Regions from separate parts of the Blautia sp. 1033sp1_1033st1_G9_1033SCRN_220408 genome, predicted to be linked through region 1. Evidence: predicted binding sites of a transcription regulator. Region 1 holds the regulator's gene; each other region holds the start of a gene.
The links. Region 1 encodes Rex, which represses fermentation and respiration genes when NADH is low (regulators of the CRP and FNR family bind a similar motif). Its sites were predicted from a motif close to ATTGTTAANTANTTAACAAT; they were not measured.

Region 2: a site for Rex is predicted at 4,958-4,977, ahead of AB5916_RS10280 (L-lactate dehydrogenase). Genes of this name have one in related genera too.
Region 3: a site for Rex is predicted at 9,045-9,064, ahead of AB5916_RS04235 (iron-sulfur cluster assembly scaffold protein). Genes of this name have one in related genera too.

Annotation. Positions count from the first base shown of each region.
Region 1 covers NZ_JBFKZO010000002.1:94,541-105,393, reverse strand. Annotated here, with positions in the region: gene AB5916_RS02290 (hypothetical protein) at 1-501, shown strand, start outside; gene AB5916_RS02285 (SH3 domain-containing protein) at 554-1,447, shown strand; gene AB5916_RS02280 (transglutaminase domain-containing protein) at 1,434-2,393, shown strand; gene AB5916_RS02275 (S8 family peptidase) at 2,755-3,657, shown strand; gene AB5916_RS02270 (2-isopropylmalate synthase) at 3,746-5,137, shown strand; gene AB5916_RS02265 (NADP-dependent isocitrate dehydrogenase) at 5,157-6,365, shown strand; gene abc-f (ribosomal protection-like ABC-F family protein) at 6,404-8,311, opposite strand; gene AB5916_RS02255 (redox-sensing transcriptional repressor Rex) at 8,491-9,156, shown strand; gene AB5916_RS02250 (NAD(P)H-hydrate dehydratase) at 9,264-10,805, shown strand; gene alr (alanine racemase) at 10,789-10,853, shown strand, end outside.
Region 2 covers NZ_JBFKZO010000012.1:36,186-47,038, reverse strand. Annotated here, with positions in the region: gene AB5916_RS10300 (ABC transporter ATP-binding protein) at 1-741, shown strand, start outside; gene AB5916_RS10295 (peptide ABC transporter substrate-binding protein) at 882-2,555, shown strand; gene AB5916_RS10290 (hypothetical protein) at 2,709-3,461, shown strand; gene pepT (peptidase T) at 3,458-4,684, shown strand; gene AB5916_RS10280 (L-lactate dehydrogenase) at 5,150-6,097, shown strand; gene AB5916_RS10275 (CoB--CoM heterodisulfide reductase iron-sulfur subunit B family protein) at 6,312-7,106, shown strand; gene AB5916_RS10270 (4Fe-4S dicluster domain-containing protein) at 7,106-7,510, shown strand; gene AB5916_RS10265 (CoB--CoM heterodisulfide reductase iron-sulfur subunit A family protein) at 7,518-9,506, shown strand; gene AB5916_RS10260 (hydrogenase iron-sulfur subunit) at 9,497-9,940, shown strand; gene AB5916_RS10255 (4Fe-4S dicluster domain-containing protein) at 9,928-10,853, shown strand, end outside.
Region 3 covers NZ_JBFKZO010000003.1:269,347-280,199, forward strand. Annotated here, with positions in the region: gene AB5916_RS04205 (carbohydrate ABC transporter permease) at 1-627, opposite strand, end outside; gene AB5916_RS04210 (hypothetical protein) at 713-2,065, opposite strand; gene AB5916_RS04215 (LacI family DNA-binding transcriptional regulator) at 2,148-3,158, opposite strand; gene AB5916_RS04220 (glycosyl transferase) at 3,606-6,041, shown strand; gene AB5916_RS04225 (MATE family efflux transporter) at 6,109-7,476, opposite strand; gene AB5916_RS04230 (TraX family protein) at 7,605-8,354, opposite strand; gene AB5916_RS04235 (iron-sulfur cluster assembly scaffold protein) at 9,098-9,790, shown strand; gene AB5916_RS04240 (GGGtGRT protein) at 9,819-10,829, shown strand.

The DNA.
Region 1 (10,853 bases):
CTGCCGTTTATGGCAGATGCTTATGCCAATGCATATTTTTCAAGAGGTATCCCATATCAGCTTAGTGATATTGATACTACAGGGGCAGATACAGTTGTTGTGGAGCGGGCAGAAAGATTCCTGCCTGAGATGGCTGTGTCAGCACCGGTGATGGCCGGACCGGCGGTTGTACCGGAAAGCCTGCTGAACCAGGATGCTGAGGACGGAACTACTGATCTGGCATCCAAGAACGTTGGAAATATGGTACAGATCACAGGAAGGATCAAGCCGGAATATCTGGATACAGATACACAGATTTATCTGCGGATCAATCAGGCAGGGGTATATGAAGCTTTTCCTGTGGATGTGAAGCTGGAGGACGGCACACTGGATGATGGAGGCTTTTGTCTGTATCTTTATTCTGCATCACTGGCTCCGGGCGAAAACAACCTGGAGGTTGTGACCAAGGATGACCAGGGATATCATATTATTTACAGTTACACATTTGAGCCTGCAGCATAGGGCTTTGAAGGATTAAGCCTGCAAAAATAAGGCTCTAAAGGAGGAACAAATCATGAAGATGAAAAGCGTGAAAGCATTTTTAAGTATTGTGACAGCTGCTTCCCTTGCAGTTTCTGCACCGGTAGCCGTATTTGCTGAGGACGCAGCAGCACAGGAAGCGGAGGCACAGGACAGTGATGGAGAAGCAACCGCAGAGGATTTTACGATTGCCTTTGACGGAGGAGAGTTATCAGTAACCAATCAGACAACACAGACGATCAAGGAAGCAAAGCTGGTAGAAGCTGCAGCAGATGACAGCGAAGAAGCAGATAACAGCGAAGAAACTGCAGATGCTTCCAAAGAAGCAAAGATGGATCTTGTGCTTACAGAGGAAGATGGTACAGAGCATACTTTCCAGGATGTAACTGTAGACAAATGGAAAGATGCAGTCCTTGTGAATTCCTATGAATTTCTGTACATCAATTATAAGGATGAAAGCGGCAAGGATCAGGAAGCGGCAGAGACTGCAGACGAGCGTACCTTTGATGAGCCTATCACCATGTACGTATCTGCTAATGTGCATGTACGTAAAGAGGCTGACAAGGAGTCTGAATCCTTAAAGGTTGCAGCACTTGGCGATGAATTTAAAGTGATTGCAGCAGTTCCGGGATGGTTCAAGGTAGAGAATGGGGATGATACAGGCTATGTATTCCACAGCTATCTGACAGAGGACAAGGCAGCGGTAGATGCACTGGTAAAAGCAAAACAGGAAGCAGATGCAGCAGCAGCTCAGGCAGCAGCAGCGGCAGCAGCTCAGGCAGCACAACAGCAGGCAGCCGCAGCGGCAGCACAGCCGGCTCAGAAAACAGAAGTAAGCAGGCAGGCATATGATGACTGCGATGGAAGCGGGCACGGATATTATGAGATCACCTGGTCTGACGGAAGTGTGACATATGAGAACTATTGATTTTCACAGAAGCTTGAAGAGATGTTTTATGGTACTTTGCGGGGCAGTTCTTCTGCCCCTTGGTGCCGGCCAGGTTTATGCTTCAGAAGAAGCTCCCCAGGAAACCGTTTCCCAGGAAACACCTGTAGTAAAGAAGGGCCTTTTAAAAGAAGGCAGATACTACTGCTATTACAAAAAAGAAAAAAAGATCCGGAACCGGTGGGTGAATATTGGCTCTAACCGTTACTTTTTTAATGCAAATGGTCATGCAGTGACAAACAGCATGAAAAGAGGCCGGTATGTGTATGTATTTAATCTGGAAGGTAAGCTGATGCGCCCTAAGAAGCCCTCTGTTGTAAAGGTAGGGCAGAACCTGTACTATGTGGACCGCAAGGGTCATGCCACTGTGGGCTGGTTTGTGCTGAACAACCGTCTTTACAGAGGTGATCCTAAGGGCAGACTGTGTAAGAACCGTGTATATGACGGAATTACCTTTGGGAAGAAAGGCTATGCAGTAAACAATACCAATTCCCAGCTGAAGATGCAGACCATGAAGATCTTGTCCAGGATCACAAATGACAGCATGACCAGTTATCAGAAACTGAATGCCTGCTGGAATTATGTGGTAAATAACATTTATTATTATGGATGGTATCCGGGAACTGCGGCAGGATGGCAGAGAAGGTGTGCATTAAATACACTGGCTACCAGCAGAGGGAACTGTTATGGTTATGCCTGTGCTTTTGCAGCTCTTGCAAAAGAAGCCGGATTTAGCCCTAAGGTGGTAGCCGGCCGTGTTTCCGGTACAAGAGACGGTGCCGGAGATGGTATGACCCGTCATTGCTGGGTGATCATTAACGGAGCTTATTATGATCCGGAAGCCCATGCAGCAGGCTGGTATCGTGGAGTATACGGCAGCGGCAGCTATGATATTAATCATCAGATTAGCCAGATCGTGGATTTCTGACAGATCAGGTAAGACTTTCAAAAGCATCTGAGAAAATTTTTATAAAGATTTAAAAAGCATCCAGGAAGTTTTCTTCCTGGGTGTTTTTTGTAAGTATATCAGCTGGGAGATGACTCCCACCTCTATAGGTGGTGAGAAACAAGCTGGTATCAGTGGTGGGAGTCAATCCCCCAGCTGATATAGCCTCCGGCAGGATTGCAGAGGTGCGCAGGAGAAGTATGTCATGCAATTGCATGACGCGCACCTCGCAGCAAGAATGCCGAGGCATTCTTGAATTTACAAAAACTCAGGAAATGCAGTGCAGGTCACAACAGGGGAACTTTTTGAATATAATAATAAGAAGACCTTTCCGGAGAGGCTTATGACAGGCAGGACATATACTGGAAAAGGGATCGGAGTGGCAGTGCTGGATACCGGGCTTTTCCCCCATGCAGACTTTGACAGCCGTATCCGTTTTTTTTATGATTTCCTTTTTTATCGTAGACAGCCATATGATGATAATGGACATGGAACCCATGTTACCGGGATCCTGGCAGGAGATGGCAGAATGTCCTCTGGCAGGTATATGGGTGCAGCACCTGGCTGCAGCATTATTGCTTTAAAGGTATTAGACAGATATGGGAACGGAAGCAGAGAGGATTTGCTGCAGGCTTTTCGGTGGATCCGAAGCAATAGGGAGGAGTACCGGATCCGGGTGGTGAATATTTCTGTGGGAACCACCTGCAATACTTCTAATGAACAGGATGCGCTTCTTGATGCAGTGGATCAGCTGTGGGATGAAGGACTGGTAGTGGTAGCAGCGGCTGGAAACCAGGGGCCAAGGTCAGGCAGCATTACAGCGCCTGGCAGCAACAAAAAGGTGATCACTGTAGGTTCCAGTGACCTGTTGGAAGGAAAAAAAGCAGTTTCCGGACGAGGGCCTACAAAGGAGTGCGTATGCAAGCCGGATGTGGTTGCGCCGGGAAATCATATCGTATCCTGTATACCTTATACAAAATGGAAACCATTAGCAGGAGGCACCCCCGGGATCTACGGATATGGAGTCAAAAGCGGAACCTCTATGTCCACCCCGGTTGTTTCAGGAGCCATTGCCTGCGCTCTGGAAAAGAATCCCACCCTAACAAATGTGGCTATTAAAAGGATGCTGAAAGAAAGTGCAGACGATATGCAGCTGCCAAGGAATATCCAGGGATGGGGTCGCTTCAACCGTGAACGTTTTTTGAATTTGACAAAAAATTATCACTGTAACGTACAAAAGCGTTGACTTAGATCCTCTTTTTGAGTACAATGGAAACGATGTGAATACAATTCATAGAGTATGAATACTATTCGTGTTCATAGAGGAGGAAATTATGGAAAATAGACGAGTGACAATGAATCGGCATACGAATCTGCTTCAGTTAGAGGAGCATATGTATCCGCTGGTGGATGTAAAAACACCAAACGTATTCCGAAATCTTTTCCCTTATTCTGAAATACCGAAGATCGCATTTAATGACAGGGTGGTTCCCCATCATATGCCGGATGATATCTGGATCACAGATACCACATTCAGAGATGGACAGCAGTCCAGGGCTCCTTACACTACGGATCAGATCGTAAGGATTTATGATTACCTTCATAAGCTGGGCGGCCCGGAGGGAAGGATCCGTGCTTCCGAATTTTTCCTCTACAGCAAAAAGGACAGGGATGCAGTTGAAAAATGTATGGAACGTGGCTATGAGTTCCCGGAAGTGACCAGCTGGATCCGTGCAAATAAGAAGGATTTCCAGCTTGTGCGTGATATGGGTATGCGAGAGACTGGTATCCTTGTAAGCTGTTCTGATTATCATATATTTTATAAGATGAAGATGACCCGTAAGCAGGCCATGGAGCATTATCTCAGTATTGTGAAGGAATGTTTGGAGATCGGTGTTTCTGTTCGTTGTCACCTGGAGGATATTACAAGAGCAGATATTTACGGTTATGTGATCCCGTTCTGTCTGGAGCTTATGAAGCTGCGCCAGCATTATGGTATCCCGGTAAAGGTAAGATGCTGCGATACTATGGGCTACGGAGTCAACTACCCAGGTGCTGTGATCCCCCGTTCTGTACCTGGTATTATTTATGGTATTATGATTCATGCAGGTGTGCCTTCCGAGCTGATCGAGTGGCATGGACATAATGATTTTTATAAGGCTGTAAGCAATTCCACTACCGCATGGCTGTATGGTGCCTGTGGAGTGAATACCTCATTGTTCGGTATTGGAGAGCGGACTGGAAATACTCCGCTGGAGGCTATGGTATTCGAGTATGCACAGCTTAGAGGCAATCTGGGCGGTATGGATACCACAGTGATCACAGAACTGGCTGAATATTATGAGAAAGAGATCGGGTATCATATTCCGGAAAGAACACCATTTGTAGGCAAGAATTTTAATGTGACAAGAGCAGGTATCCACGCAGATGGTCTTCTGAAGAATGAAGAGATCTATAATGTGTTTGATACAGAGAAATTCCTGAACAGATCTGCTGAGGTAGCAGTATCCAATACTTCAGGAGCAGCTGGGATCGCCCACTGGATCGATACCCATTACCGTTTGAAAGGCGATAAGAAGGTTGACAAGAACAGCGAACTTGTTACAATGATCAAGGCATGGGTAGACAGCCAGTATGAAGACGGCCGTGTTACAGTACTGTCTGATAAGGAGTTGGAGGCTGTGATCGCAGAAACCTGTGAGAGACTTGGTATTACGTTGAAATAAGAAGAGGAGGAATATCTAAATGGCAAAAATTCAGATGAACACACCCCTTGTAGAGATGGACGGAGATGAGATGACCCGTATTCTCTGGAAGCTTATTAAGGATGAACTTCTGAATCCTTTTATTGACTTGAAGACTGAATATTATGATCTTGGCCTGGAGCACAGAAATGATACAGATGACCAGGTTACTGTAGATGCAGCAGAGGCAACCAAGAAATACGGAGTTGCTGTAAAATGTGCCACCATTACCCCAAATAAGGCAAGAATGGACGAGTATGACCTGAAGAAAATGTACAAAAGCCCTAACGGCACTATTCGTGCCATCCTGGATGGTACCGTATTCCGTGCACCTATTGTTGTAAATGGAATTGAGCCTTGTGTACGCAACTGGAAAAAGCCGATCACCATTGCCCGTCATGCATATGGGGATGTATACAAGAATACAGAGATGAACATTGAGAAACCGGGAGACGCATATCTTGTATTTGAAGGTACAGATGGAGAGACTAAAAAAGAACTGATCCATCACTTTGACAAGCCAGGTGTGATCCAGGGAATGCACAACATTGAGGAGTCCATTGCAAGCTTTGCAAGATGCTGCTTTAACTATGCACTGGATACAAAGCAGGATCTGTGGTTTGGAGGCAAGGATACAATCTCCAAGATTTATGACGGGAAATTCAAAGAAATTTTTGCAACGATTTATGAAGAAGAATTTAAAGAAAAATTCCAGGAAGCAGGGATCACTTATTTCTACAGCCTGATCGATGATATTGTAGCCCGTGTGATGAAAGCAGAGGGCGGTTTTATCTGGGCCTGCAAGAACTATGACGGAGATGTGATGAGTGATATGGTATCTTCTGCATTTGGCTCTCTTGCAATGATGACTTCTGTACTTGTTTCCCCTCACGGCTACTATGAGTATGAGGCTGCTCATGGTACGGTGCAGAGACATTACTACAGACATCTGGAAGGAAAAGAAACATCCACCAATTCTGTGGCAACTATTTTTGCATGGACAGGTGCTCTTCGTAAAAGAGGAGAGATGGATGGGATCCAGGAACTGCAGGATTTTGCAGACAAGCTGGACAAGGCTACACTTTCAACTATCGAAAGCGGAAAGATGACAAAGGACCTGGCTTTGATCACTTCCTTGAAGGATGTAACAGTACTGAACAGCAAAGAATTTATCCTTGCCATCCGTGAGAATCTGGAAAAGCTTCTCTGATAAAAAAGATATCATCATAACAAAGGAGGAGCCGGCCATCAGGCCAGCTCCTCCCACTTTTCGTATAATTCCTCTAATTCTGCTGCAATGGCAGCTTTTTCTTTACTTAATCTGGTACATTCTGCTACGTTGGTACAAACTTCAGGAAGAATCATGGTTTCATCAATTTCCTGATCACGGGCTTCTAGTTCTTCGATCCTTTTTTCGGTTTTCTTCAGTTCGTTTTCCCTTTTACGTTCTTTTGCCTGCTGTTCCTTTTGCTGCTGCCAGGAAAGCTTGTTATCTGAAACCTGGACGGCTTCTTCTTCCTGGGTTGTTAAAGGAGCATATTTGGCAGTAAGCTCTTCTTTCTTTTCCAGATAATAATCATAGTCCCCAATATAATTCACAATGGCCTGGTTGGTCAGATCCATGATCCGGGTGGCTGTCTGATTGATAAAATAACGGTCATGAGATACGTAAAGGACAGTACCTGTATAACTGTTCAGTGCTTCCTCCAGGATTTCCTTGGAAGCAATATCCAGATGATTGGTAGGCTCGTCCAGGATCAGAAAATTGGCTTCGGAGAGCATCAGCTTTGCAAGGGAAACACGGCCTCTCTCTCCACCGGAAAGAGAGGAAATCACCTTGAATACATCATCCCCTGTGAACAGAAAGGCTGCCAGCATATTGCGGATCTGTGTTTCTGTAAGAGTAGGATAGGTATCGGAGATTTCCTGGAATACTGTTTTTTCCATATGGAGTACATGATGTTCCTGGTCATAGTAACCGATCTGTACCTTGGAACCAAGGGTAAACTTGCCGGAATCGGCAGGAATCACCTGGTTCAGGATCTTAAGTAATGTGGTTTTTCCTGTTCCGTTATTCCCAATAAGGGCTACTCGTTCACCACGCTTGATCTCAAAAGAAATATTCTGGAAAAGGGTCTGTCCCGGAAAAGTTTTGGAAAGCTCTTCCACAGTCAGCACATCATTGCCGCTGATGAAGCGAGGCTCCAGGGTGAGACGCATCTGATCGTTTATTTCAGCAGGTTTATCCAGACGCTGCATTTTATCCAGCATTTTTTCACGGCTTTCCGCACGGCGGATGGACTTTTCACGGTTAAAGGACTTCAGCTTTGCAATCACCGCTTCCTGATGCTTAATTTCTCGTTGCTGGTTCAGATAGGCTTTATACTGAGCATCACGAAGCTGGGCTTTTTTCAAGGCATAGGCTGAGTAATTGCCACTGTACATCCGTACATATCCGGCTTCGATCTCTACCACTTTTGTTACAACTTTATCAAGAAAGTATCTATCATGAGATACGATCAGTACAGCTCCAGGGTAGGTGAGCAGATAATTTTCCAGCCAAGCGATGCTTTCCATATCCAGGTGGTTGGTAGGCTCATCAAGAAGCAGGATATCCGGCTGGGACAGAAGAAGCTTGCCAAGAGCGACCCTTGTTTTCTGGCCTCCGGAAAGGGTTTCTATCTGCTTGGTGAAATCCTCTTCTGAAAAGCCCAGGCCTTTCAGTACGCCTGCAATCTGGCTTTTGTAGGCATAGCCATTTTCCAGCTCAAACTGGTGGGTCAGGCGGGAATAGGTCTGCATCAGTTTTTCTAACTGCTCTCCCTGGGAATTTTTCATTTCCTGTTCCAGAGTACGAATTCTGTTTTCCATATCTATGATGTGCTGTTTGGTGGAGCTAAGCTCATCATAAATGGTTTGATGACCGTGAATATCCTGATACTGAGCCAGATAGCCGATCTTTTTGTCCCTGGAGATCACTACAGAACCGCTATCCGCAGAAAGCTCGTTCATAATGATCCGCAGCAGGGTGGTTTTACCTGCACCATTGTTGCCGATCAGTGCTGCTTTCTCTTTTTCTTCAATATGAAAACATGCATCTTTGATAATTTCTTCTTCACCAAATGCTTTACATATGTTCTGACATGATAAAATCATAAAGGTTCCTCCAAAAAAATAAGAAATCCACAAATCAATCTATTATATAATAAAAAGGCATCGGGTGTCAAAAAATAAATAAAGTAGTCACAAAGTAAGTAACTTAGATTGACAATAAAATATCATTTGAGTATAATTGAGATATAAATTTTAGATATGGGCAGCAGGAGGAAGAGTTGGTGGAAGCAAAGGAGATATCAAAGGCGGTTATTAAAAGGCTGCCCCGGTATTATCGTTATTTGGGAGAGTTGATCGAGGAGAATGTGGAAAGGATTTCCTCCGGTGATCTCAGTAAAAAAATGCATGTGACTGCATCTCAGATCCGTCAGGATCTTAATAATTTCGGCGGTTTTGGGCAGCAGGGCTACGGATATAATGTGCATTATCTGTACATGGAGATCGGCAAGATCCTGGGACTGGATACCATCCATCCTATGATCATCGTTGGAGCAGGTAATCTGGGTCAGGCACTTGCCAATTACAGTGATTTTGAGAAGAGAGGATTTCGTCTGGTGGGGATCTTTGACGTGAATCCGGTTCTGGAGGGGATTTCTGTAAGGGGTATTGGGATACAGATGATAAATACACTTCCTGAGTTCCTTAAGGAGAATCCGGTTGAGATTGCCATACTTACCCTTCCCAAGCATAAAGCAAAAGAAATGGCCAATGTGCTGATCAAAAATGGTGTAAAGGCTATTTGGAATTTTGCACACATTGATCTGGATGCTCCGGAGGATGTGATCGTAGAAAATGTTCATCTTTCCGAGAGCCTGATGACTCTGTCTTATAATTTAAGCCAGTATCGGAAAGAGCATGTAGAAGAAAAAAAGGAAACAGAGAATTAAGGGAAAGAGTTTTTCCCTTTTGGTTAAAGGCTGCTGCCTGCTGCCGCATGATTCGGCGGTTCAGGGCGGCTTTTTCCATTTAAAAAGACAAAGGAGAGTGGGCGTATATGAAAAAGGTAGTAACAAGCAAAGAAATGGCCAGTCTGGACGCGTATACGATTCATGATGTAGGGATTCCCTCCATGGTGCTGATGGAACGGGCTGCTTTGGCTGTGGCAGCTCAGATCCAGAAGATTTCTGCCGACAGGGAACGGATCCTGGTTGTTTGCGGAAACGGCAACAATGGTGGAGATGGTGTGGCTGTAGCCAGGCTGTTGTATCTGAAAGGATATCATGTAGATCTGTTTCTTACAGGAAATTCCCAGAAATATTCTGCTCAGATGGCTCAGCAGATTCAGATTGCAAGGCATTATCACGTACCTGAGGTGAATAACCCGACATGGCACGAATATACTACTATAGTAGATGCCGTTTTTGGCGTAGGTCTGACCAGGCCGGTGGAGGGAAGATACAAGGAGATCATTCAGAGGATGAATGAGACAGATGCCAAAAAGGTGGCAGTAGATATTCCTTCCGGCCTTGACGGAAGCACAGGCAGAGTGCTTGGAACCGCATTTTGTGCAGATCTTACCGTTACTTTTGCTTTTATGAAGCAGGGAATGTGCTTCTATCCCGGCAGGAGTCTGTCCGGGAAAGTTGTAGTAGCAGATATCGGGATCTATGATTATCCTGGCAATTACGGCAGACCGGTGTGGCAGCTGGAAAGAGAAGATATGAAGCAGCTGCCACAGAGAGTTCCCTGGGGGAATAAGGGGACTTTTGGCAAAGTGCTTTTGGTGGCTGGCTCAAAGGGCATGTGCGGAGCTGCATATTTTGCTGCCTGTGCAGCCTTAAATACAGGAGCTGGTATGGTAAAGGTACAGACAGTGGAAGAAAACCGGATTCCGCTTCAGTCTCTGCTTCCGGAAGCAATGGTGGAAAGTGTATTTTCAGAAGAAATAAATCAGCAGCTGTTAAGCTGGTGTGATGTACTGGTGATTGGACCAGGTCTTGGATGCCAGGATGAAAGCCGGGAACGGGCCAATTGGTTTCTGGCCCATGGGAATCAGGCGGGGAAGCCGGTGATCCTGGATGCAGATGGTTTGAACCTGCTATCCATGAATCCGGGCTGGAAGCAGTATCTGAAAGGAAATACTGTGCTGACCCCGCATATGGGGGAGATGGGCAGGCTTACAGGGCTTTCCATTTCAGAATTGAAGGAAGACCCGGTAGGAGCAGCGTCTGATTATGCAAAAGAAACAGGGGCTGTGTGTGTGTTAAAAGATGCCGGTACAGTTACTGCAGGCTGCAGGGATGAAATATATATTAATATGTCTGGAAATGCGGGAATGGCAGCAGCAGGAAGCGGAGATGTGCTTTCAGGGATGCTGGCTGGTGTGTTCTGCATGTATCTGAACAATATAAAGGTACCGGATCCGGCAAGGATGGCAGCTCTTGGCGTGTTTCTCCATGGACTATGTGGAGACAGGGCGGCAGATGCTGCTGGTACAAGAGGGATGAATGCCCGCAATATCCTGGATGCGATCCCACTGGTACTTCGGGATTTTGAAACAGGAAACAGGGAGGAACATTATGGAAAAATTCAGTAGAGTAAAAGCACTGGTGGACCTGGACGCAGTTGCCTATAATTTTGAAGC
Region 2 (10,853 bases), on a different contig from region 1:
GGCAAAGCCAAATCTGTGAATATGCTGCCTTACCGCAGAAAGATGCAGATCATTTTTCAGGATCCATCCGCATCTCTTGATCCCCGTATGACAGTAGGAGAGATCATCGGGGAAGCAATCGATATCCATAAGCTTGCAGCAAATAAGAAAGACCGTGCAGACATGATCAAGGAACTGCTTGCACAGGTTGGATTAAATACAGAGCATGCAAACCGTTATCCTCATGAGTTTTCAGGCGGACAGCAGCAGCGTGTGGGAATTGCCCGTGCACTGGCCGTTAAGCCGGAGTTTATCGTATGTGATGAGCCGATCTCCGCACTGGATGTTTCTATTCAGTCTCAGATCGTAAATATGCTGGAGGACATGCAGCAGCAGATGGGACTTACTTATCTGTTCATTGCCCATGACCTTTCTGTTGTACGTCATATTTCCAACAGGATCGGTGTTATGTACCTGGGCTCTCTGGTAGAGCTGGGTGAAAGCTATGAACTGAACCGTCATCCCATCCATCCATACACACAGACATTGTTATCAGCAGTGCCGGTGCCGGATCCAAAGCTTAGCCGTACCAAGAAAAGGATCATTCTTGAGGGAGACGTGCCAAGTCCAATGAATCCACCAAGCGGATGCCGTTTCCATACCAGATGTCCATATGCTACGGAAAAGTGTAAGGTGGAAGCCCCTGTATTTCGGGAGCATGAGCCGGGGCACTGGGCTGCATGCCATATGCTGGACAAATAAGGTATAGGGGATGAATACCATGGATTGCTATGTTGCTGTGCTCTTGCAATCCTGCAAATAGGTTATTGTAGGGAGAGATCCCTCTTTAATAAATGTGTTGTTTCTCATGCAGCACAAAAAAGAAAAAAGGAGGAAAAGTAATGAGAAAGGCAAGAAAATTTATGTCTCTGGCCCTGTCAGCAGCTATGGTTGTAGGCATGGCCGCTACCACACCGGTAATGGCTGAGGATGCTGCTGCATCTGAGGACGGATATAATCTGTCTCTTTGCATCGCTTCTGAGCCTATGTCCATCGACCCTGCATTAAACAGTGCAGTAGATGGTGCGATCATGTGTAATCACATGTTTGAAGGTCTGGTCAAATGGGTGGATGACGGCGACGGAAATGCAGTAACTGCACCTGGACAGGCAGAATCCTGGGAGAAGACAGCAAACGATGATGGTGCAGTAACTTATACACTGACACTTCGTGACGGTATTAAATGGTCAGACGGACAGGACGTAACAGCAGGTGACTTTGTATATTCCTGGCAGCGTCTTGCAAATCCTGAGACAGCAGCAGATTACTGCTACATGATCGATATGGTACAGGGCTATGATACAGTTGCTGATGGCAGTGCAGAGCCTGACACACTTGGTATCAAAGCAATTGATGACAAAACACTTCAGATCGATCTTACCTATGACTGCCCGTATTTCGAGGAGATCATGGCATTCCCGGCAACATTCCCTGTTCGCCAGGATAAAGTTGAGGGAAATGATGACTGGACATATGATGTAGATTCTTATATCAGCAATGGACCATACAAGATGAAAGAGTGGTCACACAATGCTTACATCCTGATGGAGAAAAACGAGAACTACTATGATTATGAAAAGCTTGGACCGGATACCATCAAATTTGCACTTCTTGATGACAACAATGCTATGCTGAAAGGCTACAACAATGGTGAGCTTGATTTCATCGAGAATCTGCCGGTAGATGAGATCCCAACATACCTTGCTGATGGACAGCTTAATATCGCTGACTATCTTGGAACATATTATGTATGCTTCAACACAGAGGACGAGACATTCTCAGATCCTAACATCCGTAAGGCTTTCTCTCTTGTAATCGACCGTAACTATATCGTAGAGAATGTTTCACAGGCTGGTGAGGTTCCGGCTGACGGATATGTTCCATCCGGTGTAAATGATGCAGCTGGCCCTGGAAATGATGATTTCCGTACTGTAGGTGGTTCTTACTACAGCATTTCTGATGAGGATTACGAGAAGAACTGTGAAGAGGCTCGTCAGCTTCTTGCAGACGCTGGTTATCCGAACGGCGAAGGCTTCCCCACTGTTGAGTATCTGTACAACACATCTGACAACCACAAGAAGATTGGTGAGGCTCTTCAGAACATGTGGCAGGAGCAGCTGGGCGTTACTGTTAAACTGAACAATCAGGACTGGAACGTATTCCTGGAGAACAGAAAACAGGGTAACTTCCAGATCGCTCGTAACGGCTGGATTGCAGACTACAATGATCCTTGCTCCTTCCTGGATATGTGGTACACTGACGGCGGAAACAACGATGCTCAGTACTCCAACCCGGATTACGATGCAAAGATTGATGAAGCAAAAGCTACTTCCGTACAGGAAGATCGTATGAAAGCATTCCATGAGGCTGAGGATATCCTGATCGGTCAGGACAGCGTACTTGCTCCGATTTATTTCTATACACAGCCATACATGCTGAAAGAGAACATTCAGGGTATGTACTACACACCACTTGGATACTTCTTCTTCGGTTATACATCAAAAACAGCAGAGTAAATTTTCTTGTAGGAAATCTGCTTTGTAAGCCTTTGACAGGGGCAGTTCTATCACAGAAATGTGGCAGGGCTGTCCCTGTTTTTTTGCTTCGCATTGACCCGGATTAAGAGGCATGGTATACTTTCTTTAACTCTAGAAAGGATGGTAATGAATATGGACGTATTAGATCAGCAGAAGGCTGTGCGAAAAGCTGCAACCGGCAGGATGTGCCTGTTATTCGGCGGTGGATTCCTCTTGTTTACAGCCATTACATCGACTTTGCTGTACGGGATCAATTTTCTGGTGATCGCCTCTAAGGCAGCCGCAGGAACCAAGGAATATGTGGAGCTTCTTGCAAAGACAAACATGCAGGTTCCGTTTCTCAGGCTGGTTGGTATATTGTTTGTGATCATGGCAGTTGTGGAGGTTTTTGCCGGGATCAGCAGTGTACGGTACAGTAACCGGGTAGACAAGGCGACTACGATGCTCCGGATTGCTCTTGTGCTTTTGGTTGTGGAGGCCTTGATGGAAGTCTTTCTTTGTTTCTCCAAGCTGATGAGTCTGGGAATGCTTTTTACAGCAATTGGGATCCCACTGTTTATTTTATGGGGAGCATGGGGCTTTCGGAAGCTTTCTAAGGAAGATCCTAAGCGTGTCTACGCAGTGGATATGAAGAAAAGACAGCAGGCCAGAAGACAGGCAGCAGCCCAGCCGGCAGCACCAAAGAAAAGCCTGCGTGAACGTGCTATGATGCAGGCAGATTACACACAGGATACATCAGAAGAGATCCAGCCGGAAGGCGAAAAGGAGCCTCAGGCAGATGCTGTGCAGACATCAGAAGGGATACAGTCAGACAGCGAAGCAAAACAGGAAGTGCATGATGCTGCAGAGGCTAATAAAACAAAACAGGGAGAAGAGAAATTATGAGAGCGTATGAGCGTTTTTTGAAGTATATCAGGGTGTATACCACAAGTGATGATAACAGTGAGACAATACCTTCCACTCAGAGACAGTTTGATCTGGGAAATGAGCTGGCACAAGAAATGAAAGCGCTTGGGATCAGCAATGTGCGTATAGATGACAAATGCTATGTGTATGGTGAAATCCCTGCTACAAAGGGTTATGAGGATGCACCAGGGATCGGGTTTATTGCCCATATGGATACAGCACCGGATTTTTCCGGAGAAGGTGTGAATCCTCAGATCATCGAAAATTATGATGGCAGCAGGGTAGCACTGGGAAATAGCGGACTTTTCCTGGATCCGGCTGATTTTCCGCACCTTTCCTCACTGAAAGGCAGAACACTGATCACCACAGATGGTACCACTCTCCTTGGCGGAGATGACAAGGCAGGGATCGCAGAGATCATGACTCTGGCAGAGATCCTTCTGAAAGAGGATATCCCCCATGGAAAGATCTGCATTGGTTTTACTCCGGATGAAGAGATCGGCAGAGGTGCAGATTGTTTTGATATAGAGAATTTCGGCGCTGATTTTGCCTATACCGTAGATGGCGGTGTGGAAAACGAACTGGAATACGAGAACTTCAATGCTGCAGGTGCAGATGTACAGATCGAGGGCTTTCCAGTGCATCCTGGAAGCAGCAAAAATACCCTGGTGAATGCAGTGCAGGTAGCGGTAGAATTTCATAATATGCTTCCTTCAGGGGAGACACCAAGGTATACAGAAGAGTATGAAGGCTTTTACCATCTTTGCGACCTGAACGGGGATATTGCACAGGCAAGTATGGTTTACATTATTCGTGACCATGACAGCCATCTGTTTGAAGCAAGGATTTCTACCATGAAGCATATTGCAAAGCTTCTTAATGAAAAATACGGTGCCGGTACAGTCACATTGACCATTAAGGAGCAGTACCGGAACATGAAAGAAAAAATTGAGCCATGTATGCATCTGATCGAGAATGCAAAGCTGGCAGCCCAGGAAGCAGGTCTGTCACCTGTAACAGTACCCATCCGTGGCGGCACAGACGGGGCAAGGCTGTCTTACATGGGTCTTCCCTGCCCCAATCTTGGCACCGGCGGCTATGCAGCTCATGGTCCCTGTGAGCATATTACGGTAGAGGGCATGGATCTGGTGGTGGAGATCCTGAAAGGGATCGTGAAGCGGTATGCAGAGCCTGTGAAATAATAGGATAAGAACCATTGTGATCTGGCAGTTGTTCAGCAGCATGTAACAGAGAATGTGTTGGGTAACTGTGTGATAATTTTTTATCACAATGGTTCTTTTTTTGTAAAAATTTAAAGCGTAAAAGCACCCTACCTGTTTAAAAATATATAGAAATGGACACATGTTGGAAAAAATGATCTTGAATTTTTAATTTCTTAATTTAATACAATATGCTTAAAAATTAACGATAAAAAATGTGCAACATGCCGATATTCTTGAAATACAAAAAAAAAACTTGTTAAAATATTATCATTATGGTATCTTAGTAATGCGGAACTGAACTAAATTCTATTTATGCGGAGAAGAGGGAATATGCCTGTATTTGAATGAAAATATTGGTAGAGCAGAAGATGAAAGTTGTGGTTCTGTTTTTTTATTCAGATAATTGTTAAAAAAAAGACGAGAGGAAGAAGGAAGGAACAGGTTATGAGTAGCAAAATTACTATTATTGGTGCAGGTAGCGTAGGTTCTACCATCGCTTATACTTTGGCAAGTGAGGCGATTGCGTCTGAAATCGTTATGATTGATATTAACAAGGAAAAGGTAGAAGGTGAAGTGATGGATATCCTTCAGGGTACCTGTTTTAGAAGTCCGATTTCCATGATCGCAGGAGAATATGAAGATGCTAGGGACTCTGACATTGTAATTATTACATCCGGGATTGCCAGAAAGCCGGGACAGACCAGGATCGAGCTTACACAGACGAATGTAAATATTATGAAAGACATTGCTCCAAAGATCGCAAAGGAAGCTCCAAATGCTATTTACATTATCGTAAGCAATCCGGTAGATATTATGACTTATGTATTTACCAAGATCTCCGGTATTCCGGAGAAACAGGTAATCGGTTCCGGTACACTGCTGGATACAGCACGTCTTCGCTGCGGTATTTCTGAGCATTTCAAGGTAGCACAGGCAAATATCCATGCGTATGTATTCGGTGAGCATGGGGATACTTCCTTTATTCCGTGGACAGGTGCTTATATCTCAGGTGTAAGTGTGGATGAATATTATGAGAATATGAAAGCACTTGGAAAAGAGATCCAGCCAATTGATAAAGAGGCAATGCTGAATTATGTCCAGAAGTCCGGCGGCCAGATCATTGCAAAGAAAGGGGCTACTTTCTATGCTGTATCTGTAACTGTATGCAAGCTGGTCAATCTGGTACTTGCAGCATCTGATACAATTACCACTGTTTCTTCCATGATGCATGGAGAGTATGGTATTGAAGACGTATGCTTAAGCACACTTACCTTGGTAGGACCTAATGGTATCCAGGGAAAAGTACCAATGCGTATGAATAAGAATGAAATTGAACAGTTGAGAAAGAGTGCTGACGCCCTGAAAAAAGTTATTGCACAGATCAATCTGTAAAATTACGTATATATTGGGAGCCGCTTGCGGCTCCCCTATTATGTCCCAAATAGTCTTGATTTGATTTTAAAATACAAAATAACGTGTTGATTCCTATTAATTTCTGAATATACCAGCAGCCGGAAAACAAGATAAAAAGGTTGCTGTATATATAAATAGATTTGCTGAAAAAACGATAGAAAATGCTAAGAAACAAAGAAAGGATAGCAGGATTATGAAGTACAGTTATTATCCGGGATGTACCCTGAAAAACAAAGCAAAAGACCTGGATACCTATGCCAGGGCTTCTGCCAAGGCGCTTGGATTTGAACTGGAAGAAATCGAAGACTGGCAGTGCTGCGGCGGTGTTTATCCGCTGGGAAGCGATGAAATTGCCACAAAGCTTTCTTCTGTCCGTGCATTGGAGCAGGCCAGGGAAAAAGGCCAGGATCTGGTAACAGTCTGTTCCGCCTGTCATCATGTGATCAAAAGAGTCAATGACGACATGCAAAATGTGGAGGATATCCGCACCAGAGCCAACAATTACCTGAAATTTGAAACACCCTATGCAGGAGAAACAACCGTTCTCCATTACCTGGAAGTATTAAGAGACAGGGTAGGCTTTGATAAGATCAAAGAAAAGGTTGTAAATCCGTTAAAGGGCAGAAAAATAGGTGCTTATTATGGGTGCCTTTTGTTAAGACCCGGGAAAATACTGGGATTTGATAATCCGGAAAATCCTTCCATTATAGAAGATTTTATCCGTGCTATCGGTGGTGAGCCGGTGATCTATCCTTTCCGTAATGAATGCTGCGGTGGATATATTTCCCTGAAAGAAAAGGACATGGCACAGAATATGTGCAAAAAGATCATGGACAGTGCAGAAGGTTTTGGGGCAGAGATGCTGATCACAGCCTGTCCGCTTTGCATGTATAACCTGAAAAAGAACGGAAACGGAAAACTTCCTGTATACTATTTCACAGAGCTTCTTGCTGAAGCACTGGGCGTGAAAGAGGAGGTGGCAGAGTAATGAGTGCTTATACATATGGAAATACTGCAAATGCTGCAGAACGGATCAAAGAGATCTCAGGAGTAAATCCTCTGAAATGTATGAAATGCGGTAAATGCTCTGCAACCTGTCCGGCATTTAATGAGATGGATATCAAACCACATCAGTTTGTATCTTATGTACAGAATGGGGATATCGAGGCACTTGCCCAGTCAAAATCCCTGTGGAAATGTCTTTCCTGTTTTGCATGTGTGGAGCGTTGCCCAAGAGATGTAAAACCAGGAAAACTGATCGATGCTGCAAGACAGATCGTGATCAGGGAGAAGGGACAGAATTATCTGAAAGCAGATGAGATCCCGGAGCTTCTTGATGATGAAACGCCTCAGCAGCTGTTAGTCAGTGCATTCAGAAGATACAGGAGGTGAGAGACTGGTGCAGAGAATAGGTGTATTTGTATGTCACTGTGGTACCAATATCGCAGCCACAGTAGATGTAAAAAAAGTAGTTGAAATGGCAAAAATGGAGCCAGGAGTAGTCCATGCAGAGGATTATCAGTATATGTGCTCTGAAGCAGGACAGTCCAAGATCATTAATGCAATTAAAGAGAAACATCTGACAGGAGTTGTAGTATGTTCCTGTTCCCCACGTATGCATGAGGCTACTTTCCGCAAAGCAGCGGAAAAGGCAGGTCTGAATCCATACATGGTAGAGATCGCAAATATCCGTGAGCACTGCTCCTGGATCCACAAAGATATGGAGGAAGCAACCAAGAAAGCTGTGATTCTTGCAAGAGCAGCCATTGCAAAGGTAAATCTGGATGCGCCTCTTCAGCCAGGAGAGAGTCAGGTTACAAAAAGAGCCCTGGTGATCGGCGGTGGTATTGCCGGTATCCAGTCTGCACTTGATATTGCAGATGCAGGATATGAAGTGGATATTGTGGAAAAGCTTCCAAGCATTGGTGGAAGAATGTCCCAGCTGGACAAAACATTCCCAACCCTGGACTGCTCCGCATGTATCCTTACCCCTAAGATGGTAGAAGCTGCAGCTCATGAGAAGATCAATATCTATACATACAGCGAAGTTGAGAAGGTAAGCGGCTTTGTAGGAGATTTTACAGTAGATATCCGTAAAAAAGCCAGAAGCGTAGACATGAGCAAATGTACAGGCTGTGGTGTATGTTCCCAGAAATGTCCATCCAAGAAGATTCCTAACGAATTTAACCGTGGACTGAACAACCGTAGTGCCATTTATATTCCTTTTGCACAGGCCATTCCAAATGTACCTGTGATCGATCGTGAGAACTGTATTAAGTTCAAAACCGGCAAATGCGGTGCCTGCGCCAAGAACTGTGCAGCAGGAGCCATTGATTATGAACAGCAGGACGAGATCGTAACAAAGAAATACGGAGCCATTGTTGTGGCAACCGGCTTTGATGTGATTAAGCTTGATCAATATGATGAATATGCTTACAGCCAGAGCAAGGATGTGATCACTTCCCTGGAGCTGGAGCGTCTGATGAATGCAGCAGGACCTACAAAGGGTCATCTGGAGCGCCTTTCCGATGGAAAAGCACCGAAGAATATTGTGTTTGTACAGTGTGTGGGAAGCCGCTGCTCTGATAACAGAGGAAAAAGCTACTGCTCCAAGATCTGCTGTATGTATACAGCAAAGCATGCAATGCTGATCAGAGATAAATACCCGGATACGAATGTGACCGTATTTTATATTGATGTACGTACTCCTGGAAAGAACTTTGATGAGTTCTACAGAAGAGCTGTAGAAGAGTATGGAGTAAATTATATTAAAGGCCAGGTTGGAAAGGTCATTCCTCAGCCGGACGGAACTTTAATGGTACAGGCATCAGACCTTCTGGATAACAAACAGATCCTGATGGAGGCAGATATGGTTGTGCTTGCAGCTGCCATTGAGCCAAATAAAGATGTACGTAAAATCGCAACCATGCTTACTGCAAGTATTGATACCAACAATTTCCTTACTGAAGCCCATGCAAAGCTTCGTCCTGTAGAATCACCAACCGCAGGTATCTTCCTGTCCGGAGTGTGCCAGGGACCAAAGGATATTCCGGAAACCGTTGCACAGGCTGGAGCAGCAGCAGTAAAAGCAATCGGATTGCTGGCAAAAGACAAGCTGACTACAAACCCATGTACAGCAAAGGCAGATCCTCTTGCATGTAACGGATGTTCCCAGTGTATGAATGTATGCCCATATGGAGCGATTTCCTATGAGGATGTACAGGTGAATGACCATGGAGTACGTGAGACGAGGCGTGTGGCAGTTGTGAACAATGCACTTTGTCAGGGCTGTGGTGCATGTACAGTTACCTGTCCATCCGGAGCGATGGATCTTCAGGGATTCTCCAACAGACAGATCATAGCGGAGGTAGATGCAATATGTCGATAGAAGCAAAAGAAGAATTCAGGCCTAAAATCGTAGCGTTCTGCTGCAATTGGTGCAGTTATGCAGGTGCAGACCTGGCAGGAAGCAGCCGTCTGGTTTATCCGGCAGATGTAAAGATCATCCGTGTTCCATGTTCCTGCCGTGTGAATCCTATGTTTATCCTCCGCGCTTTTGAAAAAGGGGCAGACGGAGTGATCCTTTGTGGATGTCATCCGGGAGACTGCCATTATACAACCGGAAACTATTATGCAAGAAGAAGAATGACACTTTTGTTCTCCATGCTTGATTTTATTGGTGTGGAAAATGGACGTACCCGTGTGGAATGGGTATCTGCAGCAGAAGGTGTTAAGTTCTCCCAGACCATGAATGAGTTTGTGGAGAAGATCCATTCTCTTGGCAAGAATGTAAGATTGGAGGATATAAGATGCAGGAACTGATTAGCCGTGCAAAAGAGCTGCTGGCAGATAATACGGTAGCCCGTGTTCTTGGCTGGAGAGCCGGAGACCTGCCTTACAATCCTGAAGCAGCATATTTTGAAACACCGGAAAGCCTGGATGAATTCGTTTACGATGGCTTTTGCGGAGCAAATTTAAGCAAGATGATGATCGAAGCTTCCAAGCTGGAAGGAAAAACCCTTGTCTGTCTGAAGCCGTGTGACACATACAGCTTTAACCAGCTGATTAAAGAGCACAGGGTAGACCGTGAAAAAGCCTATATTATCGGTGTAGGCTGTAAAGGTAAGCTGGATGTGGAAAAGCTTCGCAAAATGGGAATCAAGGGAATCCAGAAAATCACCGGAGCAAAGCTTACTGATGATTGCGAGAACCTTGAAATTGAAACAATTTATGGCAGCAAAACTGTTTCCTATAAAGATGCAATGCTGGAAAGATGCCATGTATGTAAGGGCAAAGAGCATATGATCTATGATGAGATCATCGGTGAGTCCAAGGATACAAAAGATGCTGACCGCTTTGCAGAAGTGGAACGGATCGAAGCAATGTCTCCAAAGGAAAGATTTGAATTCTTCCAGAAAGAACTGAGCAAATGTATCCGCTGCAATGCCTGCCGCAATGCTTGTCCTGCATGCAGCTGCCGCAGATGCGTATTTGACAGTACCAAATTTGACAGTGCCCAGAAAGCAAATGTGGATGATTTTGAAGAAAAGATGTTCCACATCATCCGTGCATTCCATGTAGCAGGAAGATGCACAGACTGTGGAGAGTGCAGCCGTGTCTGCCCACAGGGAATTCCTCTTCATCTTTTCAACCGTAAATTCATCAAAGACATCGATCAGTTCTATGGAGAATATCAGGCAGGTGCAGATGCTGAATCAAAAGGTCCGCTTACCAG
Region 3 (10,853 bases), on a different contig from region 1:
TCCGTCAATATCTGCCGCCTCAAACAGTCCAGGATCAATTCCCAGCACTCCTGATATCAGAAGCAGGGTAGTATTTCCAAACCACATCCACCACAAGATCGTGGAAATCAGTCCACGGCTTCCTGCCACGCTGGACATAAAATCAAAGTTTTTCCCAAGAATGCCCCAGTTTTTCAAAGACTGGGTAATCGGTCCATACTGGGAAAACATGGCCTTAAACAATACAGATACAGAAGCTGCAGTGATAATGCTTGGAAGATAAACGATCACCTTCACTGCCCCTGTCCCTTTCACCTTAACCTTTGTGTCAGTAAGCCATACAGCCAGTAAAAGAGAAACAAGGATCTGGGGAACAAAATTGCAGCCCCACATCACCAATGTATTTTTCAGATAGCTAAGTACATAAGGGCGCTCTCCTGCACTTAACCCAAGCACATTCAAAAAATTCTGAATGCCTGCAAAATCCACAAACTGCCTGCCATTTCTCTTATAATAAGAAAGGGTGCTGTAATAGAAAGTATTTATCAGCGGCCACAGTTGAAAGATCAGGTAAGTAATAAAAAAGGGAGCAATAAAATAATATCCGTATCTTCCGTAATTGATTTTTTTCTTTTTCTTCTTATTCATAAATACCTCCTATGAAAGGTACTGCCCCTTCGTAAATGAAGAGGCAGTATCCATACAGGCAGCTGTTGTCAGCCTGGTTTCATTATTATTCTACGCTCAGGTAAGAGAAGGTATCATGGATTGATGCTTTCAGATCTGAAATTGCGGTATCAAGATCTTTTTCACCAGTTGCATAAGCCTTTGTCTGGGTATCCAGAAGAGAAAGGATCTGCTGATCTTCTGCTGTTACGGTAGAAGCATCCAGTCCATCTGCCAGAGGAAGGAAGAATTCCATAAAGTTCTGTCCTGCGTCAGCATACAGATAACCATTTCCGTCTGCGGAAGCGCCGCTTTCAATGATCTTATTAATTGCTTCTGTGTTATTTACATAATCAGAATTCAGTGCATTGATGGCTACCATTCCATCTGTATCACAGGTAAAGAATTTCATGATCTTGCCAGCAAGTTCTGTATCAGCACACTCTGTTGTTGCAGCCAGTCCAGTGCCGCCCCAGTAGCATTTATTTGCTGTTGGAACAAGAATCGTATTGTTTTTCCATGTATCGCTTAAGCACCAGTAAGTAAACCATGGGCATCCCATATAAGCAATGGCTGCATTGCTGCTCTCGCCATCCCCATCCATGTTTGCATACCAGTCAGCATTCCACTGATCTGTATTAAAAGTAAGCTCTTCATCATACATCTTCTTGGCTGTTTCAAGATAAGTGGTGATATTGTCATCCAAAGTGATCACATCGTTCTCATCATAGAAGCCTACAGTTCTGGAGTTTGTCAGCATACGTTTGATCTCATCATAACCAGAGAACAATTTGCACTTTCCACCGGATGCTTCCTTAACTTCTTCTGCTGTTGCGATAATCGTATCAAGATCTTTGAATTTCTCTGCCAGCTCAGCCGGATCTGTAGTTCCAAGATATTTTTCTGCCAGATCTGCACGTACCTGGAAGCATCCTGGTGTTGCCTGCCAGAACAGAGCACGTACATTACCGTCTGCATCTGTACCAAGATCAAGATCATACTGGTACATGTTCTTGTAATCGTCCTCTGTAATGCCCAGGTCTGCAACTGATTTTACCCAGTCACTGTTTACATATTTCTGAACATAATCAACTTCCAGTCCCATAAGATCCGGATATAATTCATTAGAAGGGTCATCCAGTACAGGATCCAATTTGCCCTGATAATAATCAGATCCACCTGTATTTACAAATACGATTCTCTTATAATCATCCGGATATGCCTCTTTGAACGGACCATCCAGAATATTCTTAATGTCATCATTCCAGCCCCACACTACGAATGCATCATCAGCTGCAGAATCACCTGTCACTGTGTTGTCCGGTTCCTGGTCATCTTCAGCCATTACCGGAACTGCATATACGGAAAGTCCTCCAACCATTGCAGCGGTAAGTAAAACACTCATAAGCTTTCTCTTCATTTTTGCTACCTCCTTAATATAATCCTTTTATTATTTACATTCATTTTGGTACTTCTTTTACATTACAGGACTGCTGTAAAAATCACCCCAATTTTTTGACCGATCTGCCCTGAAATAAAGTTCCATCCACTGTATAGGACCGGATCAGCGCTGTCTTCGGCTGTTCAATCAGTTCCACCAGCTTCTCTGCAGCGATCCTTCCAATGGCACTGGTATCCTGACACAATGTGGTAAGCTTTGGTTCCATGATCCTGGCTATGTTATTCCCATCATAGCCTGCAATGGAAATATCCTCCGGAATCTTCAAATCTCTTTCCCGTATCTCATTAAACCCTCCAACTGCTGAAAGATCATCTGGATAAAGGATACAGGTAGGTGGATCTTTAAGTTCCAGCAGCTCCCTGGTCTGCCTTGCAGACAGGTCTGCGTCTAGGTAACGTGCTGGCCTGACATATTCGTCCGGAACCTGGATCCCTTCTCTTTGCATCATCCGGTAAAAGCTGCTGAGACGCTTCTTCGTAACCGAAGTGTCATCTCCATAAATGTATGCAATCTTTCGGTGACCCTGAGAAAAGATATATTCCAGAAGTTTCTCCATTCCCTGTACATTGTTAGATAAAACAGAGATCCTGCCATCACACACATGGTCAATGGTAACAACCGGCACTTCTGATCTTAAAAGTTCCTGCACCTCCTCGCTGTAAAAATCCACGCAAGCCATTACCACCCCGTCCACGCCCCGGTATCTGCAATGCTCATAATAACTCATCTTCTTTCCCGAAACATTTCCGCTAGTAAAGGTAATGTCATATCCCTTGCTCTCTGCTGTACTTTTGAAGCTTTCAAGCACGTGATTAAAATAAGCATGTGTCAGTCCGCTGTGAGCCTGATCTACAAAAAGCACGCCCAGATTGTAGCTTCTTTTTGTTTTCAATGCCCTTGCAGATGAATTTGGCAGATACCCAAGATCTTCTGCGGTTTTCTGGATCAGTGCTTTTGTCTCTTCCCCGATATCCGGATAATCATTTAAAGCTTTGCTGACTGTCGCTACGGAAACATTGCATTTCTTTGCGATTTCCTTCATCGATACCATAAGCCCTGTTGCCTCTTTGCTTTCTTTGTTTTCCTAAATCGTTTTCGCATCTTCACTATATTACTTTATGCACAAATAATCAAGTATATTTTCTCGTTTTTTATGCTTTTTGCTTCCTTTCTCTCTATTTCACAAAATCAGATTTTCAGTTTTTTTCAAATTAAACAAAGTTATCTTCTTTTATCACGAAACTATTTCGTAAAAATTCCTTGCTTTTTTATATTCTCTCAGATATATTAAAGTTAAGATAATTATCCCATCCTTTTATAGGGATAACTTCTTTATATTTTCGCTATTTTATATTGTTTTCTAATGTTTCTTTTATTTCTATTGAATTATCAGAACTCATTCGTTTTCGCATATACTTTTTTTCAGAGCTCCACGCATGATTACAGGCACTGTAGTACATCGTGTCAAGCTCTAATCTTTGACAAGGGAGGATTTCCAATGAAGTTCGGTTTCTTTGACGACGAAAAAAAGGAGTATGTGATCACAACCCCGGACACTCCACTTCCATGGATCAATTATCTGGGATCTCAGGACTTTTTCAGTCTGATCTCCAACACCTGTGGTGGTTACAGTTTCTATAAAGATGCAAAGCTGCTCCGGCTTACCCGTTACCGCTATAATAATCTTCCGGCAGATTCCAACGGAAAATACTATTACATAAAAGAAGGGGACGTGATATGGAATCCTGGTACAATGCCCACCAGAACCCCTCTGGACGAATACCAATGCAGACACGGTCTTGGATACAGCCGTTTCCATGGAATCAAAAACCAGCTTTCTGCTGATCTTCTGGCTTTTGTACCTGTAGACACTCCTTGCGAGATCAATGTACTTACCTTAAAAAACCAATCCGCTTCTTCCAAAAAGCTTTCCCTTTTTTCCTATGTGGAGTTTTGTCTGTGGAATGCAGTAGATGATATGACCAATTTCCAGCGTAATTTAAGTATTGGAGAAGTGGAGATCCAGGGAAGCGCTATTTACCACAAAACAGAATACAGGGAGCGAAGAAATCACTACAGCTTCTTTTCTGTAAATACGCCCATTGACGGTTTTGACACCAGCAGGGATGAATTTCTGGGAGTGCGCCGTGGAAATGACCGGCCTCTGGCCGTAGAGCAGGGAAAATGTACTGGTTCTGTTGCCAGTGGATGGTATCCCATCGCCAGTCACCAGATTGATCTTGTACTTGCCCCAGGGGAAGAGAAAGAACTGATATTCCTTCTTGGGTATTGTGAAAATCCTCGGGAAGAAAAATGGGAAGCACCAAATGTGATCCGCAAGACCACAGCTCTTGCCATGCAGGAAAAATATCATACTTCCGCACAGGTGAAGAAAGCATTCCAGGATCTGAACCATTACTGGGAAGATCTGCTCTCCCGCTTTTTTGTAAACAGCCAGGATCCCCATGTAAACCGTATGGCAAATATCTGGAACCAGTACCAGTGTATGGTAACTTTCAACCTTTCCCGCTCTGCTTCCTACTACGAATCCGGTACAGGAAGAGGCATGGGCTTTCGAGATTCCTGTCAGGATCTTCTTGGCTTTGTACATCTTGTACCTGAACGCGCAAGAGAGCGTATCCTTGATATTGCTGCTACTCAATTTGAAGATGGCAGTGCTTATCATCAGTATCAGCCTCTCACCAAGAAAGGCAATCTGGATATTGGAAGCGGATTTAACGATGACCCGTTATGGCTGATCGCAGCTGCTTCTGCTTACCTGAAGGAAACCGGTGATTTTTCTATTTTAGACGAAATGGTAGCCTTTGACTGCGACACCTCAAAAGCACAGCCCTTTTTCCAGCATCTGCTTCGCAGCTTCCATTATACCTGTACCCACTTAGGTCCCCATAAACTACCATTGATCGGCCGTGCAGACTGGAACGACTGTCTGAACCTGAACTGCTTTTCCAGTGAGCCTGGGGAGCCATTCCAGACTACTGGTCCTTCTGAAGGTCCTGTGGCAGAATCTGTTTTCATTGCAGGAATGTTTGTAAAATACGGCAGGGAATTTCAAACCATCTGTAAAAAATATGGCCACACCGAGGAAGCTCTTCAGGCAAAAGATGCAATTGATGCCATGTACCAGGCAGTGCTTACCTCCGGCTGGGATGGTGACTGGTTTCTTCGCGCCTATGATGCAACATCCCAAAAGATAGGTTCCCATGAATGTGAAGAAGGCCAGATCTTTATTGAGCCTCAGGGATTCTGCGTAATGGCAGGGATCGGTGTAAAGGAAGGCCTGGCAGAAAAAGCACTGGATTCTGTAAAAGAACGGCTGGATACCAAATACGGTATCATGGTACAGCAGCCTGCTTATACCAGATACTACCTGAACCTTGGGGAAATCTCCTCCTATCCGCCAGGTTATAAAGAAAATGCAGGTATTTTCTGCCATAACAATCCCTGGATTTCCATCGGAGAAACCATGATCGGCAGAGGCAACCGTGCTTTTCAGATCTATAAAAAAACCTGTCCTTCCTATATTGAGAATATCAGCCAGATCCACAGGACAGAACCTTATATTTATTCTCAGATGATTGCAGGAAAGGATGCACCACGGCACGGGGAAGCAAAAAACAGCTGGCTTACAGGCACTGCTGCCTGGACATTTGTAAATCTCTCTCAGGCCATCCTTGGCATACAGCCAAGCTATGACGGTTTGTGTGTAGACCCATGTATCCCTGCAGACTTTGGGGATTTCACTGTCACCCGCAGGTTTAGGGGCGCAGTATATCATCTTTTTATCTCAAATCCTGATCATGTTGAAAAGGGGGTAAAATATCTGGAAATCGATGGAAAACAGATTTCAGGTAATCTGATTCCTTTTGAAGAGGGAAAGAAAGAATACCAGGTAACGATCCATATGGGATAAGACATTTTATATGGCATGTAATAAGCCAGTTTGCTCCAGGTGATTCTGAAGGAAACTGGCTTTTCTTTTATTTCTTCAACGGATCGATCTCCGCTCTATAAACATATCTGAGGAACAGCACGCAGATCGCAAAGGAAAACAATTCTGCAATAGGGAATGACCACCAGGTAGCTTTGATCCCGCCTGTCCGTGCCAGAATAAAGGCCGCCGGAAGAAGCACTACCAGCTGTCTTAACACAGATACTGCCAGGCTTAAGAAGCTATGGCACAGGGACTGGTATACAGAGGAGGAAACCACACTGAAACCAGCCAGCAAAAAGCTAAAACTGATAATGCGAAGAGCCGGTATTCCAATCTCCAGCATAGTATCTGAAGCGTTGAAAATATTCAGAAGCTCCTGAGGGAACAGCTGGAATACTGCAAATCCCAGAAGCATGATTCCAACACCCATAGCCACACTGATCCGGATCGTCTTTGTGATACGATCCGGCTTTTTGGCTCCGTAATTGTAAGAAATGATGGGCACCATACCATTATTCAGACCAAATACCGGCATAAATACAAAGCTCTGAAGCTTGAAATAAACACCAAATACTGCGGTTGCAGTAGAGGAAAATCCCATCAGGATCTTATTCATACCAAAGGTCATAACAGATCCTACGGAAGCCATGATAATAGACGGGAACCCAACACTGTAAATATTTTTTACAACATTTGCGGACAGCTTATATTTCACCAGGGAAAGATGAAGTTCCTTATTAATATGATAATTTACAAAATATCCTACAATAGCAGCAATAATCTGCCCCGTTACAGTGGCAAGGGCAGCACCTGCCACCTCCATCCTGGGAAAACCGAAAAGACCAAAAATCATGATCGGATCCAGAATAATATTCAGGATCGCACCCAGAAGCTGGGTCAGCATGGAATAAAACGTCCTTCCGGTTGCCTGCAGCAGTCTTTCAAATACAAGCTGCATAAACAGTCCAAATGACATCATCCCGATGATCCTTACATAGACCGTTCCATAAGAAAGGATCTGGGGATCCTGCGTCTGAACGGCAAAGAATGTATGTCCGAAGACTCCGGTAAGCACGGCAAAAGTCAATGCACTTAACAGGCAAAGGATAATGCCGTTATTAGCAGCCTTGTTGGCATATTCCGTATTCTTTTCGCCCAGAGACCGTGACACAAGGGCATTAATACCTACACCGGTACCTGTACCTACTGCGATCATCAGGTTCTGTACAGGAAAGGCCAGTGAAACAGCTGTCAGTGCATTCTCATTGAGCTTTGCAACAAACATACTGTCTACAATATTATATAATGCCTGAACCAGCATGGAAATCATGATCGGGACAGACATTGATACAAGCAATTTTCCAACAGGCATAACGCCCATTTTGTTTTCTTTTTCCACGGCATTTTTTTCCATGAAAATCCCCCTCTCAATGTGTTTTGATAAATATTTTTGACGCATCCGTTTTTTACGATATCTTTATCTATTCTATAGCAGTGCATCCTATATGTCAATCAAAACATCATAAAAAGAGGAGGAGTGATCTACATCTGATAAAGCATCCGCCGGATCAGGAACAGGATCAGGATATGTGCCGGGTAAAAAACATAGAAAAAATATTTTGCCCATTTTCCTTTAATGAATCCTCTCTGTCCGTTATACATATTGATAGAAAGAAAAGCAAAGCATGCTTTCCACTCATAGATCAGCCAGCTTGTACCGATCACCGCCTGTGCTGCCCTCTTCTCCTTCAGCCAGTACATGATAAGAAGGAATACGTATCCTCTGTAGCTGTAATCTGCTTTCAGGTTCCATGATACAGCAAAAAGCCCGGCCATGCAGATAAGCTGCATCAGCTGATTGTCCTTAAAATAATCAACTGCACAAAAAGCCAGATAACCCAAAAACAGCGTAAAAAACACATTCTGGGTAGACATATCAAAGAATGTACCTTTATGCACCAGGTCCCAGGGAATTTCTGAAATACAGGCAAAGATCAGTAGATTTCTTCCATATTTAAAGCGGTTGTGTGTATGGACAAAGCCCTCCACCAGAAGAAAACAAAAAATGGGAAATGCAGCCCTGCCCACATCCCGCATAATCCTGTAAATCGATATATCCGTGCCTCCAAGAACAAATAAAGTCCTGGTGGCAGCCGCTGATTTCACCAGAAGAAATGCAGCTGTATGGTCGATCAGCATGATCACCATAGCCAGTACTTTTAATGCACTGCCGCTTAAAACCCGGAACTTTTCCGGCATAAATGAATCCTGTAATTGCTTTGTCTGTTCCATCCTGTACTCCTTTAACTTAGGTTTGCTTGTTCCAACTTAATTTCATCTGCAGCCAGCAAAATATCACCAATCGTTGATTTATCTCAGTCGAGAAGACTCCCACCTCTTTCAGGTGGTGAGTAACAGCAAGTTCGTCTCAGTGGGAGTCCAATCTCCGACTGAGATAAACGCTCCGCGAGGATGCGCAGTGATTCTGTAAAGAATATGTCAGCTTACGCTGACCAGAATCACGCGCCAAGTCTCGCGGCTGCTCGACTTGAAATCTGCATGTGTATATCAATTTCTCTCCTCTCCAATGACGCATCCGATAATTGCATTATAGTAAGTAAATCAGAAAAGTAAAGAAAATTTTTTCGGTGGCTGTTGCTCATTTATATTTTTTATCTCAGTCGAGAAGACTCCCACTTCTTTCAGGTGGTGAATAACAGCAAGTTCGTCTCAGTGGGAGTCCAATCTCCGACTGAGATAAACGCTCCGCGAGGATGCGCAGTGATTCTGTAAAGAATATGTCAGCTTACGCTGACCAGAATCACGTGCCAAGTCTCGCGGCTGCTCGACTTGAATCAAGCACTTTCTCTTTTTTCTATGTTTTTTTACAAATTATGACTGGACGAATTGGGCATTTTGTGAGAGAATAACACCAGTAAAGCGTTCCGCTATGGGAGACTCCCTTAAGGAGCGCTACACTGAGTTGTTAGACTTTTAACAACATTAAGTTCACTAATACTGAAAGGAGTCTTAAAATGATTTACACTAAGGAAGTTGAAAACATGTGTCCTGTAGCTAAGGGCGCAAAACATGAGCCTGCTCCAATTCCTGAAGAAGGAAAATGGGTTCATTCCAAAAAAATTGAAGATATTTCTGGTTTTACACACGGCGTTGGCTGGTGTGCTCCACAGCAGGGTGCATGCAAGCTGTCCCTGAATGTAAAAAATGGTGTAATCGAGGAAGCTCTTGTTGAAACGATCGGATGTTCAGGTATGACTCATTCTGCAGCTATGGCAGCTGAGATCCTTCAGGGTAAAACTATCCTGGAAGCTTTAAATACTGACCTTGTCTGTGATGCGATCAACACCGCAATGAGAGAATTATTCCTCCAGATCGTATATGGACGTACTCAGAGTGCTTTCTCTGATGACGGACTTGCTGTAGGTGCCGGACTTGAGGATCTTGGTAAGGGTCTTCGTTCCCAGGTTGGTACTATGTATGCTACAAAAGAAAAAGGTGTTCGTTACCTCGAGATGGCAGAGGGATATGTAACAGGTATCGCTCTTGACGAGGATAATGAAGTAATCGGATATCAGTTCGTTTCTCTTGGAAAGATGACCGACTTCATCAAAAAAGGTGATGATCCTAACACCGCATGGGAAAAAGCAAAAGGTCAGTATGGCCGTGTAGCAGATGCCGTTAAGATTATCGACCCAAGAGAAGAGTAATCAGGAAACGAAAGGAGACGAACATAAAATGGCATTATTTGAAAGTTATGAAAGAAGAATTGACCAGATCAATGCTGTATTAAACAGCTATGGTATCAGCTCTATCGAAGAAGCTGAGAAAATTACAAAAGATGCTGGACTTGACGTATATGATCAGGTAAAGAAGATCCAGCCGATCTGCTTTGAGAACGCTTGCTGGGCATACACTGTAGGTGCTGCCATTGCAATCAAAAAAGGCTGCAGAAAAGCTTCTGACGCTGCTGCTGCTATCGGAGAAGGCCTTCAGGCTTTCTGTATCCCAGGTTCTGTTGCTGACCACAGAAAAGTAGGTCTTGGCCATGGTAACCTTGGTAAAATGCTTCTTGAGGAAGAGACAGAGTGCTTCTGCTTCCTTGCAGGCCATGAGTCCTTCGCAGCTGCTGAGGGTGCCATCGGTATTGCAGAGAAAGCAAACAAAGTACGTCAGAAACCATTACGTGTTATCCTGAACGGTCTTGGAAAAGACGCTGCTCAGATCATTTCCCGTATCAACGGTTTCACATTTGTTGAGACAAAATATGATTACAAAGAAGCTAAATTAAATATTATCTATGAGAAACCATATTCCAACGGTCTTCGTGCTACTGTTAAATGCTACGGTGCAGATGACGTTCAGGAAGGTGTTGCTATCATGCATCACGAGAATGTTGGTGTTTCCATCACAGGTAACTCCACAAACCCGACCCGTTTCCAGCATCCGGTTGCAGGTACATACAAAAAAGAATGTATCGAGCAGGGTAAGAAATACTTCTCCGTTGCTTCCGGCGGTGGTACAGGACGTACACTTCACCCGGACAACATGGCAGCAGGTCCTGCTTCCTACGGTATGACAGATACTATGGGACGTATGCACTCTGATGCTCAGTTCGCTGGTTCTTCTTCTGTACCGGCTCACGTTGAGATGATGGGTCTGATCGGTATGGGTAACAACCCGATGGTTGGTGCTACTGTGGCAGTTGCTGTTTCCGTTGAGGAAGCTGCTAAGGCTGGTAAGTTCTAATTCATTCAAGAATGCCTCGGCATT